2 regions of the Ochrobactrum sp. AP1BH01-1 genome follow, and region 2 is predicted to be linked to the other one. Evidence: riboswitches for the same ligand, from Rfam matches in the RefSeq annotation. Region 2 holds a riboswitch; the other holds the start of a gene.

Region 1 (9,420 bases), on a different contig from region 2:
CATGGGCAACCGTGAAGACGAACTGCAGTGGTGGAAGCAACAGAAAGACGCCAACGGCTACGAAACCATGTCGGTTTCGATTGCACCGGGCGTTTCCACGCTGGCTTTCTGGGTCGCACAGCAGATTCTCGACGGCAAGGACGTGAAGAAGGACCTCGTGGTTCCTTTCCTCAGCGTCAGCCAGGAATCGCTCGACAAGGACCTCGCCAACACCCAGAAGGGTGGCGTCGCCAATGTAGAATATTCGCTGGAAGACGCGCAGAAGGTCATCGACGCTGCGAAATAAGCGGATCAGCCCAAAATATGAGGGGCGGGTTCATCCTCGCCCCTTCTTCGTCCCTTTACCTTGACGCCTTTCCGACAGCAGTGCCTTTGCCGCGTCGCCGGAAAATGTCCAATCGTTAGTTGAGTGCATGACAGAAACAGCAGAGAAACAGGAGGTCGTCGCCGCGCGCGATATTCGCGTGCAGTTCGGTGCGGTAAAAGCACTGGACGGCGCTGAACTCGTGATCCGCGAAGGTGAATGTGTGGGGCTGGTCGGCCATAATGGCGCAGGCAAATCCACCATCGTCAATGTCATCAATGGCGGGCTTTCCCCGCATGAAGGCAGCATTTCCTATCACGGCGAACCGGGACATGGCGTGGTAACAGCGCGCAAGCACGGCGTGCGCTGTGTGTTTCAGGAATTGTCACTGTTTCCAAACCTCACCATTGCGGAAAATGTCCGCATCATGCAGCGCGACCTCGAAGGCGCGAACTGGCGCGGCAAGGCCGTCGAACTGATTTCCACGAAGCTTGATGAGATTTTTCCCGGCCACAAGATCGAAAGCAGCGCGACCATCGACGAACTGTCGATTGCCGAGCGGCAGATGGTGGAAATCGCCATCAATTTCACCGCGCCCGGCACCGCGCCGAAGCTTGTCATTCTGGACGAACCGACCTCCTCGCTCGACGCAGGCATTGCCGCGCAGCTGATGGCCTATGTGCGCCGTTTCGTCGGCGCGGGCGGTTCCGTCATTCTCATTTCGCATATGCTGGGCGAAATTCTCTCCACCTCCGACCGCATCGTCGTGATGAAGGACGGCAAGGTCGTCGCCAATCGTGCAGCCAAAGATTTCACCAATCGCAGCCTCGTTGAAGCCATGGGCAGCGTCGAGCGCGAAAAGGCAGCGCGCCGCGTTGCAAAGACCGATGCGAGCGGTACGCCCGTTCTGTCCTTTGCCAAGCGCGCCAGCGACATCAAGCCGTTTCAGGCATTCAAGGGCGAAGTCATCGGCCTCGCCGGACTGGCCGGACACGGGCAGACCAGGATGCTGCTCGACCTTTACTATGCGCGGCGACCGAACTGGGTCCCTGCCCGCAACTGCGAAATCGCTTTTGTGGCCGGCGACCGCAGCCTCAACGGCACTTTCCCGCTGTGGAGCATTCTGCACAATCTCACCATCGGCTCGCTGGATCGGCTGTCGTCGGCAAAGCTCGTTGACCAGAAGCGCGAAGACACGCTCGGCAGCCAGTGGAAAGACCGCATCCAGATTCGCACGCCGGATATGGGCAATCGCATCCTGTCGCTTTCGGGCGGCAACCAGCAGAAGGTGCTTTTCGCCCGCGCATTGGCGACCAGCGCCAACGTCATTTTGATGGACGACCCGATGCGCGGCGTCGATGTGGGTACCAAGCAGGAAGTCTATGAAATCCTGCGCCACGAGGCGGAAAACGGACGCACCTTCGTCTGGTACTCCACCGAAATGGACGAAATCGAACTTTGTGACCGCGTCTATGTTTTCCGCGACGGCGCTATCGTCGCGGAACTGACTGGCGAAGACATTACGGAAAAGAACGTGCTTGCAGCATCCTTTGAGGGAGGACACGAATAATGCGCCTTTCCTCTTCCTCCATCCGCCTGCTGACGCCGGTATTCTCGCTGATTTTGCTCCTTGCTGCCGTCTTCTACATGCAGCCGCGCGCCATGAGCTATACGGGATTGAACCTGCTGTTCAACCTGGCTGTGCCTATCGCTCTGGCAACCATCGCCCAGATGCTCATCATGGCCGTCAACGATCTCGATCTTTCGATGGGAACCTTTGTGAGCTTTGTCGTCTGCGTCGCGGCGACCTGGCTCAACACGGCTCCCCTCATCGGTGTGCTGATCCTCGCAGCCGCAATCGCCGCTTATGCGGCGCTGGGCGCGATCATCCATTTGCGCAATTTGCCTTCCATCGTCGTCACGCTCGGCATGAGCTTCGTCTGGGGCGGTTTAGCCGTGCTTCTCCTGCCCTCGCCCGGCGGACAGGCGCCGGACTGGGCGCGCTCCCTCATGACGGCCAAGCCGCCCTTCATGCCGATGGCCATTGTCGCCAGCATCGTAATTGCCGTCGTCACGCATTTCATCGTCATGCGCTCGACCTTCGGCGTTCTGATGCGCGGTGCGGGCGGCAATACCCGCTCCATCGAGCGCGCTGGCTGGTCAGTCACCGCCATCCGCGCCGCGACCTATGCGCTGGCCGCCTTCTTCGCCGTGCTGGCGGGAATTGCCCTGGTCGGCCTCACCACTTCGGCGGATGCCAATATCGCGTTACGTTATACGCTCCTTTCCATCGCGGGCGTCATTCTGGGCGGCGGTGAGTTCGTTGGCGGGCGCGTTTCGCCGATCGGCGCGGTGATTGGTGCGCTGACGCTGACCCTTGCGGGATCATTCCTCTCCTTCATGCGCATTTCGCCGGACTGGCAGATCGGCGCGCAGGGCGGCATTCTCATCATGGTGCTGGCATTGCGCCTCTTCCTCAACCGCCTCGAAAAGGGGGAGAAAAAGCAATGAACGGCCTCGCCATTCTCACCAGCCGCCCGTGGATATGGTCGTTTATCGCGACCGCTGCGGTGTGGATCATCACCATCCTCTTCACCGGCGGCGCAGGCGCGCACGGACTTTCCCATGCAGCCTTCACCTTCGCATCCTTCTCGGTGATCGTCGGGCTGGGGCAGATGTTCGTCATCACGCTCGGCCCCGGCAATATCGACCTGTCGGTCCCGGCCAACATGACGCTTGCAGCCACGCTGGCGCTCAAGCTCATGGATACGCAGGATGGCATGGTGCTGGCAGGGCTTGCCGTCGCCATACTGATCGGCCTTGCCATCGGCATCTGCAATTACACACTGATCAAGCTTCTGCGCATTCCGCCCATCATCGCCACCCTGTCGATGAGCTTCCTGATCCAGTCCACCGCCATCTGGAGCAATCGCGGACTGCGCGTGAAGCCGCCGGAAAGCCTCGCACAATTCACCACCGCCTCCACGCTCGGCATTCCCAATGTCGCCATCGTGGCGCTGATCCTGTCGGCCATCGGCTGGGTACTTTTGAAAAAGAGCATCTATGGACGCTGGATTTCGGCAATCGGTCAAAATCCCTTTGCAGCCCGCATGGCAGGCGTTCCGGTCGATGGCACACGCTTCGTCACCTATCTGCTCTGCGCGGTGCTGGCCTCGCTCTGCGGCTTCCTGCTCGCCTGTTTCTCGGGCGGCGCGGCACTCAACATGGGCGCGGAATATCTGCTGATGTCGATTGCGGTCGTCATCATCGGCGGCACGGCGGTTGCGGGCGGTGATTCCAATATCCCCGGCATATGGGGCGCTGCCCTCTTCATGTTCCTCATCGTTTCAATGCTTAACACCTACGGCTTCGGTGCCGGTGTCCGTCTCGTGCTGACAGGACTCACCATCATTGCGGTGATCGTCCTCGCCAGTGGCCGAAGGGCAGAGCGATAGTTTTTCTGGAGTGATTTTCCTTGTCTCAGACTGTTTCGATCTACGAAATCCACGACGAACGTTTCAAGCAGATGATCGTGCCGAGCGCCGATCTGGATGAACTTTATAACGGTTGCCGCTGGGCCGAAGGCCCGGTCTGGTTCAACGACCTGAATTGCCTTTTGTGGAGCGACATCCCGAACCAGCGCATTCTGCGCTGGGTGCCGGGAAGCGAAATTGAAGGCGGCGTCTCTGTCTTCCGTCAGCCTTCCAATTTCTCCAACGGCAACAACCGCGACCGTGAAGGGCGGCTCGTCACTTGCGAGCATGGCGGTCGCCGCGTCACGCGCACGGAGCCGGATGGCAGCATCACTGTGCTGGCCGACAGCTATCAGGGCAAAAAGCTGAATGCACCCAATGATGTGATCGTGCGCTCGGACGGAACGGTGTGGTTCACCGATCCGACATACGGCATTCTCGCGGATTATGAAGGCTACAAGGCCGATCCGGAACAGCCGACGCGCAATGTCTATCGCCTGGACCCAAAGACCGGCGAAATCGACGCCGTCATCACCGATTTCCACCAGCCGAACGGCCTCGCCTTCTCTCCGGACGAAACGAAGCTCTATGTCGCCGACAGTGCTTACAGCCACGACGAGAACGCGCCGCGCCACATCCGCGTCTTCGACGTTGCGGATGGCGGCAAGCGCCTGACGGGTGGCTCTGTATTCTGCACTATAGATATTGGCTTACCGGATGGTTTCCGCCTCGATACAGCCGGCAATCTGTGGACCAGCGCAGGCGACGGCGTGCATTGCTTCTCGCCGGAGGGAACGCTTCTGGGCAAGATCAGGACGCCGCAGACAGTCGCCAATGTGACCTTCGGCGGGCCACGCCGCAACCGGCTTTTCATCGCCGCCACGAAATCGCTTTATGCAGTCTATCTCACCGTAACAGGCGCTCAATATCCGTGATGAAACAACGGCGGCTTTCCGAAACGGAAAGCCGCCGCTCAGTATAAATAGAATATTTCATTGAAAAAACTGCATTCGCCGCACGCCTGACTAATGAGGCCGTGCCAATAATGTTCCTTGATTCAAAACGGACCTTTCCGGCCCAGCACCGGAACGACCCGCATATCAGGACCGTGAATGACGGAACAAATCAAAGAATGATCTCTTCTGTCCTTCTGCCATGCACCCAAAGAAGGCAAGCCTTACGAATGAGCACATGTCCTGATGCGCTGGGGCCTTATACCTTATCGTCAACGGGATGGAAACAGTTTGTCAACAAACCCGGTCAATTTACTGTGATTAAATTGAACAAAACATGCAAGTTATCATAATGTTATGTGTATTTTACTACAAACTATATTAGTAGGTTCTATTTCACAATCCTATTTATTACCATGTTTCCTCGCGATCAAAATCAGCCAATTAATGCCCGGCGGCGATCAATATTCGAGCCGGTCACGCCGAATGTCTGAGTTCCAGAGAGCGATCGCCCGGCGCGCAATAGCGAATGTGACAGCTATTGGTGCCTTGATATTCTACGTCGACTTCCACGCCAAAAACTTCGGCGATACGCTCTGCCCGCAACACCTCGCGTGGCGTGCCGAGAGCAACGAGATTTCCCTTATCCATCACCGCGATACGATCGCAGAACATCGCCGCGTGGTTCAGATCGTGCAAAGCTGCCACGACCGTGAGCTTCTGGCGGCTGACGAGATCAAGCAGTCCGATCTGGTGCCCGATATCGAGATGATTGGTTGGCTCATCCAGAAGCAATATCTGCGGCTCCTGCGCCAGTGCGCGCGCTATATGCAGGCGCTGCCGTTCCCCGCCGGAGAGCGTGTGCCAATAGCGGTCAGCCAGATGCGCCATATCGACATTGACCAATGCCTGATCAACGATTGCATCGTCTTCCGCCGACCATGGCGACAGGGCGCCGAGATAAGGCGTCCGTCCCAACTCCACCGCCTGACGCGCCGTGATGCGTTCCGTCGTGCCCGCTTGCTGCTCGACAAGCGCCAGCAGACGGGCGATCTCGCGGCGGCTGAACCGGCCGATAGGCGCGCCGCAAAGGGTCACTTCACCGACGCGGCAGCGACGAACGCCGGACAGCAGCGACAGAAAGCTGGTCTTTCCCGAACCGTTCGGGCCGATAATGCCAAGAAACTCACCTTCAGCTACGTCCAGCGAAACATCGCGCAAAATCTCTACATTGCCGGCTGACCAGCCGACATTGCGTGCTGAAAGAATCATGATGCAGCCCTTCGTTGTCCGAGCAGCAGGGCAAAGGCGGGCGCGCCAAACAAAGCCGTGATGACGCCGATCGGCAGGACCTGCCCCGGAATGATGATGCGCGACAGGATATCGGCGACGATCATGAAGATTGCACCAATCAGGGCCGCCGCAGGCAGCAGCCTGCCGTGACGCACCCCGACCACCATTCGCGCTGCGTGGGGAATGACAAGCCCGATGAAACCGACGGAGCCCACGATGGAAACCATCACAGCCGTCATCATGGCGCTGACACCAATCAGCACGGCATAGACGCGACGCACCGGTATGCCGAGCGAAGCAGCGGATTCCGTTCCGAAGGTAAAAGCGTCGAGGGCGCGCGCATGCCACAGGCAAACGACAAGACCGACGAGGCACGCTGGCAGCGCAAGCGCCGCGTCGGGCCAGCGCACGCCGGAAAGGTTGCCCAGGAGCCAGAACATGATACCGCGGGCCTGTTCCGCATTTGCAGCCTTGGTGACGATGAATGACGTCAGCGCATTGAAAAGCTGCGAACCGGCAATACCGGCAAGGATGATCGCGCTGCTGCCTCGCCCTGCCCTCAGCGCCAGCAGTGACACAAGGCAGAAAGCGACGATGGCGCCGATGAACGCGCCCAGCGAAAGCGTCAGCACGCCAGCGCCGATGCCGAGAATGGCCACACCGACAGCCCCCGTCGAAGCACCTGCGGAAATGCCCAGAATATACGGATCGGCCAGCGAATTGCGCAGCAGCGACTGCAGGATAACGCCGGATATTGCCAGCGACGCGCCGCAACATGCGGCAATGACGGCGCGGCTCAGGCGATAGCTCCACACGATCCCCTCATCAATGGGTTCGAGCGGGTATCCGGCGTTCCAAATCCGGTTGGCTACAGTCTTCGCCACCACGTCGAGCGGTATCGCCGTTTCACCTATCGCGGCCCCAAGCCAAAGGGCGAGAAGAAGCAGGGCAAGCGAAAGGGTCAGGAAAAGCGCGCCGGAGCGTGTTTTTCTCTTCTGGCGGAAGCCTGTTATCGCTACCCGCACCGTCACTTGTTCAGGTCCGAGGCGGCAATATCGGCGGCAAGCGTTTCGATGCCTTCGACTACGCGAAGCGAAGTGCTCATCGACTGTGCATCCATGTCGAAGACATGCCTGTCCTTCACCGCAGGCATCAGCTTCGTGACAGCATCATTGTCAAGAAACTGGTGCTTGACGGCAATGTCGTCAGCCGGATAACGGCGGCGATCCAGCTTTGCGGCAACGATCATCGACGGGTTCGACTTCGCAATCGTTTCCCAGCCGACCGTCGGCCATTCTTCTTCGCTGTCGATGACATTCTTGATGCCGAGGGCCGAAAGAATATAGGCTGGCGCACCGAACTTGCCCGCCACATAAGGATCGGCGTCGACCTGTGCACTGGAGAACCAGACGACGGCGGAAAGATTTTCGTCCCTGGATGCAATTTTCTCTCGGGCCGCGATCTCGCGGGCTTTCAGGTCAGCGACAAGCTTTTCGCCACGGTCCTGCACATTGAAGATTTCAGCCAGTTCAGTGATTTCCCGATAGACAATGTCCATTGTAAACGCCGCAGTGCGAACGCCATCGCCACCGCCGGAATTGTCCTTGCCGACGCAATCGGAGGGCGACGTGTAGGCCGGAATGCCAAGCTCCTCGAACTGTTCCGGCTTCGCCACAATACCCGTCGGGCCGACATGCCACTGGAAATCCGCCGTCACGATATCCGGCTTTTCGGCCAGAATGCTTTCAAAGCTCGGATCGTTGTCAGCAAGCCGCTTTACCTTGGCGTTCACGTCTTCAAATCCTTTGAGAACGGGACCGAACCACACCGCTGTGCCGACGACCTTGTCACCCAATCCAAGGCTGTAGAGAATTTCTGCGCTGCTCTGGCCGACAGCAACCGCGCGGGCGGGTGCGCGCTTGAACGTCACCTCGCGACCGCAATTCTTCAATGTCAGCGGATATTGCGTTTCCGCTGCCTGTGCAGCCGGACCGCCTGCAAGGAATACGAGCGCGCAGAAGGAGGCACGAAACGGCATTTTGCCGAAAATCTTCATAGGAATCCCCGAAAATGATAAGAGAAACGAGCCCTGTCAGGCGACGGACAAAATCCGGCACGAAAGACGGACAGGCATATCCGGGGGCATGTCGAAATCATGCGATGACGATGGGAGAAAGCGTCCTGCGACGCGAAAAACTGTCATAACCGGCTCCTGCTCCGGGCATCCCCGCCCGTGACAATGGACAACACTAGACGGCAGGTCTCCTGGCTCGCGAATATCTGCTGTCCATCTGCCTTCCCGCGCTTCTTCGGCGCAGTGGCATGACGCTTTGAACGTCACGAGGATGAACGGCAATCCGCTTACAGTTGCGGGGGCAGCCACGGTCTTGGCCCCTTTTCGGGTCGTCCTCACCGTGTTCCCTATTAATCCCCTTCGCTCTCGGTCGGGGAACCGTCGTTATACTATTACGTCGCCGCATCGCCGCAGTCAAGCGCATCTGGGGCGCTGTTTCGGCTTGGAAATTCAGGCGATTCGAAATCGCGTCACCTAAATTGCGGCCAAACTATTGTCGCATATGCTGGCCTATTGAATTTGTTTTTGGCAATATCCATGTAGACAACTCCCGCTAGAGGAGCGGGACTTGGGGAGGGCCGCCGCAGGGCGGCAATACATTCCGTTGGGAGGACATATGCGTAGATTTATTCTGGCCCTGACGTCGGTAGCGGCGTTGGCTATGGCAGGCTCTGCTTCGGCAGAAGACTACAAGGTGCTTGCACCCGCGGCTCCAGGCGGCGGCTGGGACCAGACGGCGCGCACGATGCAGAGCGTGCTTCAGGACGAAAAGATTTCCGGCAGTGTACAGGTCATCAACGTTCCGGGTGCAGGCGGCACCATCGGTCTCGCGCAGTTCGTGAACCAGAACAAGGGCGATCCGAGCCAGCTCATCGTCGGCGGCTATGTCATGGTCGGCGCGATCCTGACCAACAAATCGCCAGTTACGCTTGATGAGATCACGCCGATTGCACGCCTTACCGGCGAGTATGAAGCCATCGTCGTTCCGGCTTCTTCCGACATTCAGAACCTTGGCGACCTTGCAGCAAAGCTGAAAGCTGATCCAGGCTCCGTTTCCTGGGGCGGCGGCTCCGCTGGCGGCACCGATCACATCACCGCAGGCCTTTTTGCCAAGGCGGCAGGCGTCGATCCGACCAAGGTCAATTACATTGCCTTCTCCGGCGGCGGCGAAGCCCTTGCGGCCATTCTCGGCAATCAGGTGACTGTCGGCATTTCCGGCTATGGCGAATTTGAACCCCAGATCAAGGCCGGCACGCTGCGCATCATCGGCATTTCGAGCGACGAGCGCGTGGAAGGCATCGACGCCCCCACCTTCAAGGAAGG
Region 2 (9,420 bases):
GCGACATTCATCGCCAGATCGCGTGCCAGCAAGCCCTGCTGCGAGCTTTCCCAAACTGCCTTCGGTGTACCGGAAAAGATGACTTGCAGCACCATATTGCCGCGCTTGTCGAGCACAGTCGGCTTGCGCTCGGCACCCGGCGAGGAAATCGCAAATCCGGTAGCGTTCAGCACAATATCTGGCGGACAGTCCTCAAACAGACCGTCGACAACGGCTGCGGACAATCGATCCTTGAGGCTCGAAACGAATATCGGAAGCGGATTGAGACCCTTTGCCTGCAACGATGCGATCAGCGCATCGACGGGCTGGGTCTGCCCGCTTTGCACCAGCGCCCGGTAAAAAATGATGCCTGCGACAGGTGCGGAAACATCGCCCCAGTGCGTCCTGATGCTGTCAAGCGACGAAGCATGCTCTCCCGGCCACCACAGACCAGCCTTAAGCAGAGGTGCTGCACTTTCCGGCTTCTCGGAACCTGCGATCAGCGCAGCGCAATAGCGAAGGAATGCACCTGTATTCGCCGCTCCGCCTTCGATCAGATACTGCCAGAGTTCATTTCGTTCTTGAGCGGAAACTGTCGAAAACCGATCCAGCCCATGGTCCGGTTTGTCGTCCCCCGGCAATACGGCAATCTTGATACCGTGATTGATAGCACAGGCATGGAGTGCCTCCAGCCCGTAAGGCCAGTATGTTTCGCCGCCTATAATGCGCACGACGATTAGGCTGGCATACTTGGCTGTCCGTTCCACATAAGCGTCCACCGACATGGGATGGGTGAGGCTCAGGAAGTTCGCCAGCCGCAAACTTGGCAAGTCCGGCGCAAGCCGGTGCGCCTGTGCCAGACTGGCCAGTTCGGTATCGGCGGCGGAAAGGAACAATATCTTTCCCGGCGTCTGGCCGAGATCGACGGCCTCATGGCCGTCGCTGATTGTTCCTTTCTGGGCAAGAAGAAGATGCATTACGAAACGGCGTCTTTCACTGCCTTGGCGATGGCTGCTTCATCGATGTCATGCAGCCCGATCACAACCAGCCGCGTGGAGCGCGTTTCATCCTTGTCCCATGGACGGTCGAAATAATGTTCGATGCGCGGACCGACTGCCTGTACGACCAGACGCATCGGCTTGCCCGGCACATCGACAAAGCCCTTCAGACGAAGAATGTCATGTTCCGCTATGACCGTCTTCAGCTTTTCGGCGAACAGCTTGGGATGACCCACAGAGCCCGCTTCGACTACGAAGCTCTCGAACTCGTCATGATCGTGTTCGTGCCCGTCTGCATGATGGATTTCATGGTGAGACTTGCGGTTGGCGATGTCATCTTCAGTGCCGACACCGAGGCCGAGCAGAACATCGGTTCCAAGCTTGCCGAAGCTCGCAGGAACCATATTCACCCGTCGCGGAGAACGCGCGGCTACATCGGCTTTCACACCATCAAGCCTCGAAGCATCGATCAGATCAGCTTTGTTGAGAACGATAAGGTCGGCTGCATGAATCTGATCCTCAAAAAGTTCTTCCAAGGGGCTTTCATGATCAAGGGATTCGTCCGCTGCCCGCTGCGCATCAACCTTGTCGTGATCATCGGCAAAACGGCCTTCTGCGACGGCAGCCGCGTCAATCACCGTCACCACGCCATCGACCGTCACCTGCGTCTTGATTTCGGGCCAGTTGAATGCCGCGACCAGCGGCTGCGGCAACGCCAGACCGGAAGTCTCGATCACGATGTGATCGGGGCGATCAGCGCGATCGAGAAGCTTGGTCATGGTCGGGATGAAATCATCGGCAACGGTGCAGCAGATGCAGCCATTGTTGAGCTCGATCACATCTTCTTCGCGGCAGGTCTCAATCCCGCAACCTTTCAGAATGCCACCATCAACACCGAGATCGCCAAATTCATTGATGATCAACGCAATGCGTTTTCCATTGGCGTTTTCCAGCAGGTTGCGGATCATCGTCGTTTTGCCAGATCCAAGAAAACCCGTAATGACGGTCGCGGGAATTTTCTGTCCCTGCATCGATTTATCCCTTCATCTTGAGCGGCAGCCCTGCCGCCATGAAATAAACTTCATCCGCAACCGCGGCCACTGCCTGATGCAGAAAGCCCGCATGATCGCGAAATTCCCGTGCCATGCGATTTTCGGGCACGATCCCAAGTCCAACTTCGTTCGAAACGAATACCACAGGTCCGGCAAGGTCCGGCAGCATGGCGGCAAGCCTTGCCGTCTCCGCACCTATATCGCGTTCGGCCATCATCAGGTTGGTCAGCCACAGGGTCAAACAATCCACCAGCACGAACCGATCCTCGGCAGCATGCAGTGTGAGTGCGCCGACCAGATCAAGCGGCTCCTCTATGGTTTGCCACTCAGGACCACGCCGCTCCCGGTGAATGGCAATGCGGTTTTCCATTTCCGTGTCGAAGGCGCGTCCTGTTGCGAGATAAAGCGGCTTGAGCCCCGAGGACCCGACCATCCTCTCGGCATAAGACGACTTGCCCGAACGCGCTCCGCCAAGCACCAGAACCGATTTTCCCGGCGAAGTCATTTTCGTCACCCCTCAATCTCGGACGATGCATAGTGCTGGATGAACCAGCCGAGTGCGAGGCCGATCACTGCCCACATGAACAGGTTGGTCGCCAGCGATGCGACCGCATATTGCGACGCAAGCAGCGAGGGAATGGGAGACGAAATATCTTCTGGATGCGGTGCGCCATAGAGATGCGGCGCCACGATCAGCACCAGCCCCAACATCTTCGCCAAGATTTCCTGGCGCAGCACAACGAGATAGATACCGAGGCCGCTCAGCACCACGGCGGCAATCCACCAGAGCTGGCGTTCGGCCAGATCAGCGGCAGGCATTGCCGGCAATGCCGGCGACAACCCCAACGCGGGCAGAAATGCCACCGCGAAAAAGCCTGAAATGCCCCAATAAATGCCATTCTGCACCGTGATGCGACGCCCAAGAAGCAAGGCTACGCCGCCAAGCAGCAAGGCAAAACCGGCCCCGGCCACAAGATTGGCAAGAATCGTATTGCCCAGCCGCCCAAAAGGCAGTCCCGCCCCTTCTTCTTCAGCATCTGCGGCAGCGACACCATGATCGTGAGGCGCGGCTTCCGTCTCGCCATGGCGGTGGCCGCCGCCAGCCGCTTCGTAAGTTTCGGCCTGCAGGATCAAAGGCACTGTCTTCAGATACATGGCAGGCGTAACCAGCAGCCCGGCCAGAAGACCGGCGGCAAGCGTCGCCAACAAATAACGGATCAACATTTCTGTCCCTCAACAGCAATCTCGCGCCGATGGAGCGCATCCCGAAAAGTGTGAAAGGGTTTTCGGAACAAGATGCGCGTAAAAAAAACAAACAGATAGAGCACTTCCAATGATTCAATCAAAACAGGAAATGCTCCGGCCGTCCGCCATCGAGCCTTGCTCAACTTCAATTCCGAAAATAGGTCGCCTGCTCAATGGCAGGGGAAACCATAGGAATGACGCGTATCATGTGCCGAATCGTGCAGCGTATCGGAATGGGCAAGCCCAACACCGTAAATCAGAAAAGCGCCGAGAAGCAGTGAAACCACAGCTGTGCCCAGACGGGCAGCGAGCGGCATTGCGAGTATGCCTGAAACAGAATTCTGAGTACGTGCAGCCATGACAACCTCCGTGCAGGCAGCAGGGAAAAACCTCCCATGGGGTGCGGGCTCAATACCCTCACGCAACAGGCAGGTCTCCTGGCTCACGGGTCGCGGGGATTGAAGCTGCCTTCCCAGAAGCTTTTCTGCTTCCAGTGGTTACCGGTTGGCCGGTTTGCCTCATCCCTCTCCGCTCTACAGTCGCGGGGTCGGCTGCGATAAAGACGCCCGAATTGGGTCCGTCCGTCGCATTCCCTTTTTGGCATCGCCGGGATTCGTCCCGGCAAAAACCTGTTGCACGCCTTGGACATTAGGCTTTCGCCCCATCGGCGTCAATCAGCGAACATACAGCCGCTTTCGAAGTTTCTCACTTCTAGATCGCACCCAGCCATCAATCACATCGGCATGACGCACAACCCTGGGCCAGAGCCAAATCATAAGACCAATGATAAGTGTCCAGGTGATCATCACATCGGATAGGAAATGCGCGCCCATAAATACGCGGTTCAGCGATATCAGTGCAAGAATCGGAATAAAGATCACCGCTGCATTTAATCGAAAGCGTCCGGGTACAAGGATCAGGAGAGGCAGCATCGCAGCAGCTGCCGACGTTTCACCGGATGGAAATGAACAACCGTAATGACACATCCGGGCTAGTTGCCACGCCGGCGTAAAATCAGCTGAACCGCCAAACTCCACTATGTCCCTCGGTCGCGCCCGACCAATAAGAAGTTTCAGACTATTCACCAGCGCACCAGGACCGAGCACGTAGGTAAGTACGATGTAGACAACCTTATGCGGAGCAATGATTGAAAGTGGACGACGCCACAAAGCATAAAACGTCACAAGGATGACCATGAATACCAACAGGCACCACTGGCTGAGCCGGTGGAAATCTCGCAATGCAATCCAGTATGAATTATGAGAAATAAAAAAACTTCCTGATTGGAAAAAATATCGTGAAACAATCAAGTCAATTTGAGGGAAAATAATAAAAAAGCCATTGATAATCATAAAGGCATACAGGAAAGCCGCATGCTGCCTAAGTTCGTAAACCATAGATGCGTAATCGGGCGATTTAACAGTATTCAATAAACACCTATGAAATAAACATTTAAATAAAATTCAAATTATAAAAAATCCAGGAACTAATTTCCTCATAGTAGTATATTTTAATACAACCCAGAACGCAATATATTAATTTAAAACGAACAAAATTGGCACCAATACATCTAAATAGTAAAGTAGAATTTCCTCAAATACCGCAAAGTCCGAACAACGCGTCAATATTGAGGCACCGTTCCAACTCCCCGGCGAGTTCATCCAGCGCAGTCTCCACTCCAGCGCGATAACTCATCTGACCGCTTTTGATACCTAAACTGAGCAAAAATCTCCGGCGGAATTCGTCACCGCTGAATACACCATGAAGATAGGTTCCCATGATCCGCCCATCAGGCGAAATGGCCCCATCGTCATGCTCGCCAATACGGGCGAATGGCGTCAACATATCTGGGCCGGTCGTGCGACCGATGTGAATTTCGTAGCCTTCGAGCGGCGTATTGTGGAGAAGCGACGTGGCCTGCACATTACGAACCACTTTTTCGGCCTCCATCACCGTTTCAATATTGAGAAGCCCCAGACCATCGATATCGCGCGCATTCCCTTCGATACCGGCCGGATCGCTGATATGACGGCCAAGCATCTGGAACCCGCCACAGATACCCAACACATGGCCTCCCCGCTTCACATGAGCGAACAGTTCGCGGTCCCAGCCATTGTCCCGAAGTGCCTGCATGTCGGCTATCGTAGATTTGGTTCCCGGCAGCACGACAAGTCCTGCATCGCCAGGCAAACTGGCTCCCGGCGGCACCATGATCACTTCCACGTCCGGTTCGGCCTTCAGTGGATCAAGGTCATCGAAATTGGCGATGCGCGGCAGCATCGGCACTGCGACCACCAGCGGCTTCCTGTTCCCGCTGACAGCGCGTTCCAGAACAACCGAATCCTCAGCGGGCAAGCGGGATACCGCCTTCAGCCACGGGACCACGCCAAAGGAGCGCCAGCCGGTAAATTGGGTAATGGCGGCCAAACCGTCGTCAAAAAGGGAAATATCGCCCCGGAATTTGTTGATGAGAAACCCGCGAACCATGGCGCGGTCCTGCTCGGGAAGAATAGTGTGCGTGCCGACGACAGAAGCGATAACGCCCCCCCTGTCTATATCGCCCACGAGGACGACCGGAACATCGGCCTGCGTCGCAAATCCCATATTGGCAATATCACCAGCACGCAGATTGATTTCAGCAGGCGAACCAGCCCCTTCGACCAGCACGAGATCCGCGCCCTCGCGAACCTTGGCAAATGATTCCATGACCGCCGCCATAAGCTGCGGTTTCAATTCCTGATAATAGCGACCGCGCGCTTCGCCCCTCACCTTACCCTGCACGACGACCTGACTTCCCAGGTCCGTCTGCGGTTTCAGGAGCACCGGGTTCATGTGGACCGAGGACGGTACGCCGCAAGCCAGCGCCTGCAGCCACTGCGCCCGTCCGATTTCACCGCCATCGTCACTGACCGCAGCATTGTTGGACATGTTCTGCGGCTTGAAGGGCCTAACCTTGAGACCGCGATTGCGCGCAACGCGGCACAATCCGGCGACAAGAACACTTTTGCCGACGTCCGAACCCGTTCCCTGAAACATGATTGCGCGTGCCATGGAGAGGTGCGTAGCTTAAACTCTCCCATGTGGCAACGGGCCCCCGACCCGTGAGCATCTATGCAAAAATGCGCATCAGTTTATTACAAATGTGAGCAACATTATTCCAATGGAGCGTTGGCAGCCTTCCAAGGTTGTGATCTAGTTGAAGGAAAAGGTGCGGTGCTACAGGGAGGAAACCATGGATGCTGCCGACCAGAATCAGTTTGAACTGAACGAAGATCAGCTCGCCATACAGGATATGGCGCGCGCCTTTGCCAGCGATCGTATCGCGCCGCAAGCATTGCAATGGGACCGTGACAAGCATTTCCCCGTCGATGTCTTGAAAGAGACTGGACCGCTTGGCATGGGCGGCATTTATGTGCGTGAAGATGTGGGCGGCTCGGCGCTGAAACGGCTCGACGCGGTGCTCATTTTTGAAGCGCTGGCAACTGCATGCCCTTCATTCTCGGCTTTTGTCTCCATTCACAATATGGCCGCATGGATGATCGACACTTTCGGCAACGACGAACAGCGGCAACGCTTCCTGCCGAAGCTTACATCGATGGAATCGCTTGGGAGCTATTGTCTGACAGAGCCGGGATCGGGTTCGGATGCGGCGGCTCTCAGGACACGGGCCACGCGCGATGGCGACCATTACGTCCTCAACGGCTCCAAGCAATTTATTTCCGGTGCGGGCGCCACGGATGTTTATGTCACTATGGTGCGTACCGGCGAGGACGGCTCGAAGGGAATTTCCACCATCGTTGTGCCAAAAGATGCACCAGGCCTTTCTTTCGGCGCCAACGAATTCAAGATGGGCTGGAACGCGCAGCCAACGAGAACCGTCATTTTCGATAACTGCCGGGTTCCGGTTGAAAACCTTCTCGGCGAAGAAGGAAGTGGATTTCGCATAGCAATGGCGGGCCTTGATGGCGGTCGCCTCAACATCGCCGCCTGCTCGCTGGGCGGTGCGCAATCGGCACTGGACAAGTCGCTGGAATATTGTGGCCAGCGCAAGGCTTTCGGCCAGACGATTGACCGGTTTCAAGCCCTGCAATTCCGCCTGGCTGATATGGAAACAGAACTCTCCGCGTCGCGCCTTCTTCTTTATGCCGCTGCCAGCAAGCTCGATCGTAAATCCCCGGATGCAGGCAAATGGTCGGCGATGGCCAAACGCTTCGTCTCCGACACGGGCTTCAATATAGCGAACGAAGCGCTCCAGCTTTTCGGAGGCTATGGCTACCTACATGAATACGGGATCGAAAAGCTTGTCCGCGATCTGCGCGTGCACCAGATTCTAGAAGGTACAAACGAAATCATGCGCGTCATCATTGCACGCCAGATGATCGGGCGCTGAGTGAATTAACAATCGCCAAGGGAGGAATTCAATATGGCCACAATAGCATTTATCGGCCTTGGCAATATGGGCGGCCCAATGGCTGCAAATCTCGTGAAAGCCGGTCACACCGTGCGTGGTTTCGACCTTTTGCCGCAACATCTTGATGAAGCAAAGGCAAATGGCCTCTCGGTAGCTTCGAGCGCGCAGAACGCAGTAGCTGACGCAGATGTGGTGATCACCATGCTACCGGCGGGAAAGCATGTTCTCACCGTCTATGAAGACATTGCACCAACGGCACGCAAAGATTCACTTTTTATCGACTGTTCGACAATCGATGTGGATTCGGCGCGCAAGGCACATGAACTGGCCGCAAGCTACGGACATCTTTCCATCGACGCACCGGTTTCCGGCGGCACCGGCGGCGCTTCGGCGGGTACGCTGACATTCATGGCCGGGGGCAGCGATGATGCGTTCAAACGCGGAGAACCGATCCTTCAACCTATGGCGGGAAAGATCGTACATTGCGGCGGCGATGGTGCGGGCCAGGCGGCGAAGATTTGCAACAACATGATTCTGGGCATATCGATGATCGGTGTCAGCGAAGCCTTTGTTCTCGCCGAAAAGCTGGGGCTTTCGCATCAGGCTCTCTTCGATGTGGCTTCGACGTCATCGGGGCAATGCTGGTCGCTGACGACCTATTGCCCTGTTCCCGGCCCTGTTCCTGCATCGCCTGCGAATAGAGACTATAAACCCGGCTTTGCTGCGGCTTTGATGCTGAAAGACCTCAAACTATCGCAGGAAGCCGCCCAAAGCGCCGGCGCTGAAACACCGCTCGGAGCCCATGCGCAGGAACTTTACAGTCTTTTTGACAGCGAAGGCCATGGCGGTGAAGATTTTTCAGGCATTATCAATTATCTGCGCGCCAGATCGGGGGCAAAGTAAACAAATGCCGGAGCAAAAAACTTGCATTGTTTAGATTTGCTTAAGTCTCTGATAACCGTACGGTAACGATGTTGGGCTAGAAAGGAGCACGAGACGGTTCACCCCGGCTCGACGCTCCGGATCTGGTACTGCGTACCGGAGCTCAGTATATCCCGCCAGTGTATTGTTCGGCGGAGATGCCATGCGTAATTGGCAAAACCGTGCACCTTCGGCAGCGCGGTTTTTGCCATTTCTGGTGGGCAGATTTTGCCCATATCCGGCACGCAGCCATTGATCCCGCGAGATTGCGAAATCACACGCGTTTGTTACAAGGCTTTTTGAGCCGTCCGATTGAAATCCGGACATAATCCTGTGAAATGCAGTGTCCTTTCATGGCGCGCCTGCACAGGCTATTTTTTATTCGGGGCAATGAGTTTGACCGCACAACGATCAGCCACCGCTGTTTCCAGCGCAGACAGGAAGCTTTTCGGCCTGCCTTTGGCTGTCATTTTCGTGCTGTGCTATTTTGCATTCCAGGCCATTCTAGTCACCGTTGTTTCCAACGGTGCCGGTCTCGATGACGCCGAACAGCTCGCCAATATCGGCTATCTTGACTGGGGATATGGCGGATCCCAGCCTCCTCTCTACACGTGGATAACCAATCTGACAGCATCAGTGCTTGGCACATCGATGCTCACATTGCAGATTGTCAAGTTCAGCCTTCTGGCAAGCCTGTTCCTGAGCGTTTACGGTGCAATGAGGCTGCTCGGCTTTTCGCGCATCGTTGCATCTGCGAGCATGCTTGGACTGTTTCTCATTCCGCAAATCGCGTGGGAATCGCAGCGCGCGTTGA

Evidence for each region. Region 2 has a riboswitch for cobalamin ahead of J9800_RS08110 (CbtB domain-containing protein). Riboswitches for the same ligand answer to the same signal wherever they lie in the genome.
Region 1: another riboswitch for cobalamin. It lies ahead of J9800_RS03310 (ABC transporter substrate-binding protein); the one in region 2 lies ahead of J9800_RS08110 (CbtB domain-containing protein).

The regions. Positions count from the first base shown of each region.
Region 1 is NZ_JAGPOU010000001.1:727,315-736,734, forward strand. Features, by position in the region: gene J9800_RS03275 (ABC transporter substrate-binding protein) at 1-286, shown strand, start outside; gene J9800_RS03280 (sugar ABC transporter ATP-binding protein) at 414-1,874, shown strand; gene J9800_RS03285 (ABC transporter permease) at 1,874-2,815, shown strand; gene J9800_RS03290 (ABC transporter permease) at 2,812-3,759, shown strand; gene J9800_RS03295 (SMP-30/gluconolactonase/LRE family protein) at 3,831-4,712, shown strand; gene J9800_RS03300 (ABC transporter ATP-binding protein) at 5,208-6,002, opposite strand; gene J9800_RS03305 (FecCD family ABC transporter permease) at 5,999-7,054, opposite strand; gene J9800_RS03310 (ABC transporter substrate-binding protein) at 7,051-8,079, opposite strand; cobalamin riboswitch at 8,262-8,495, opposite strand; gene J9800_RS03315 (Bug family tripartite tricarboxylate transporter substrate binding protein) at 8,714-9,420, shown strand, end outside.
Region 2 is NZ_JAGPOU010000002.1:556,160-565,579, forward strand. Features, by position in the region: gene cobN (cobaltochelatase subunit CobN) at 1-956, opposite strand, end outside; gene cobW (cobalamin biosynthesis protein CobW) at 956-2,008, opposite strand; gene cobU (bifunctional adenosylcobinamide kinase/adenosylcobinamide-phosphate guanylyltransferase) at 2,013-2,534, opposite strand; gene J9800_RS08105 (CbtA family protein) at 2,540-3,253, opposite strand; gene J9800_RS08110 (CbtB domain-containing protein) at 3,445-3,633, opposite strand; cobalamin riboswitch at 3,685-3,922, opposite strand; gene J9800_RS08115 (phosphatase PAP2 family protein) at 3,949-4,671, opposite strand; gene J9800_RS08120 (cobyric acid synthase) at 4,868-6,325, opposite strand; gene J9800_RS08125 (isobutyryl-CoA dehydrogenase) at 6,507-7,664, shown strand; gene mmsB (3-hydroxyisobutyrate dehydrogenase) at 7,698-8,588, shown strand; gene J9800_RS08135 (glycosyltransferase family protein) at 8,997-9,420, shown strand, end outside.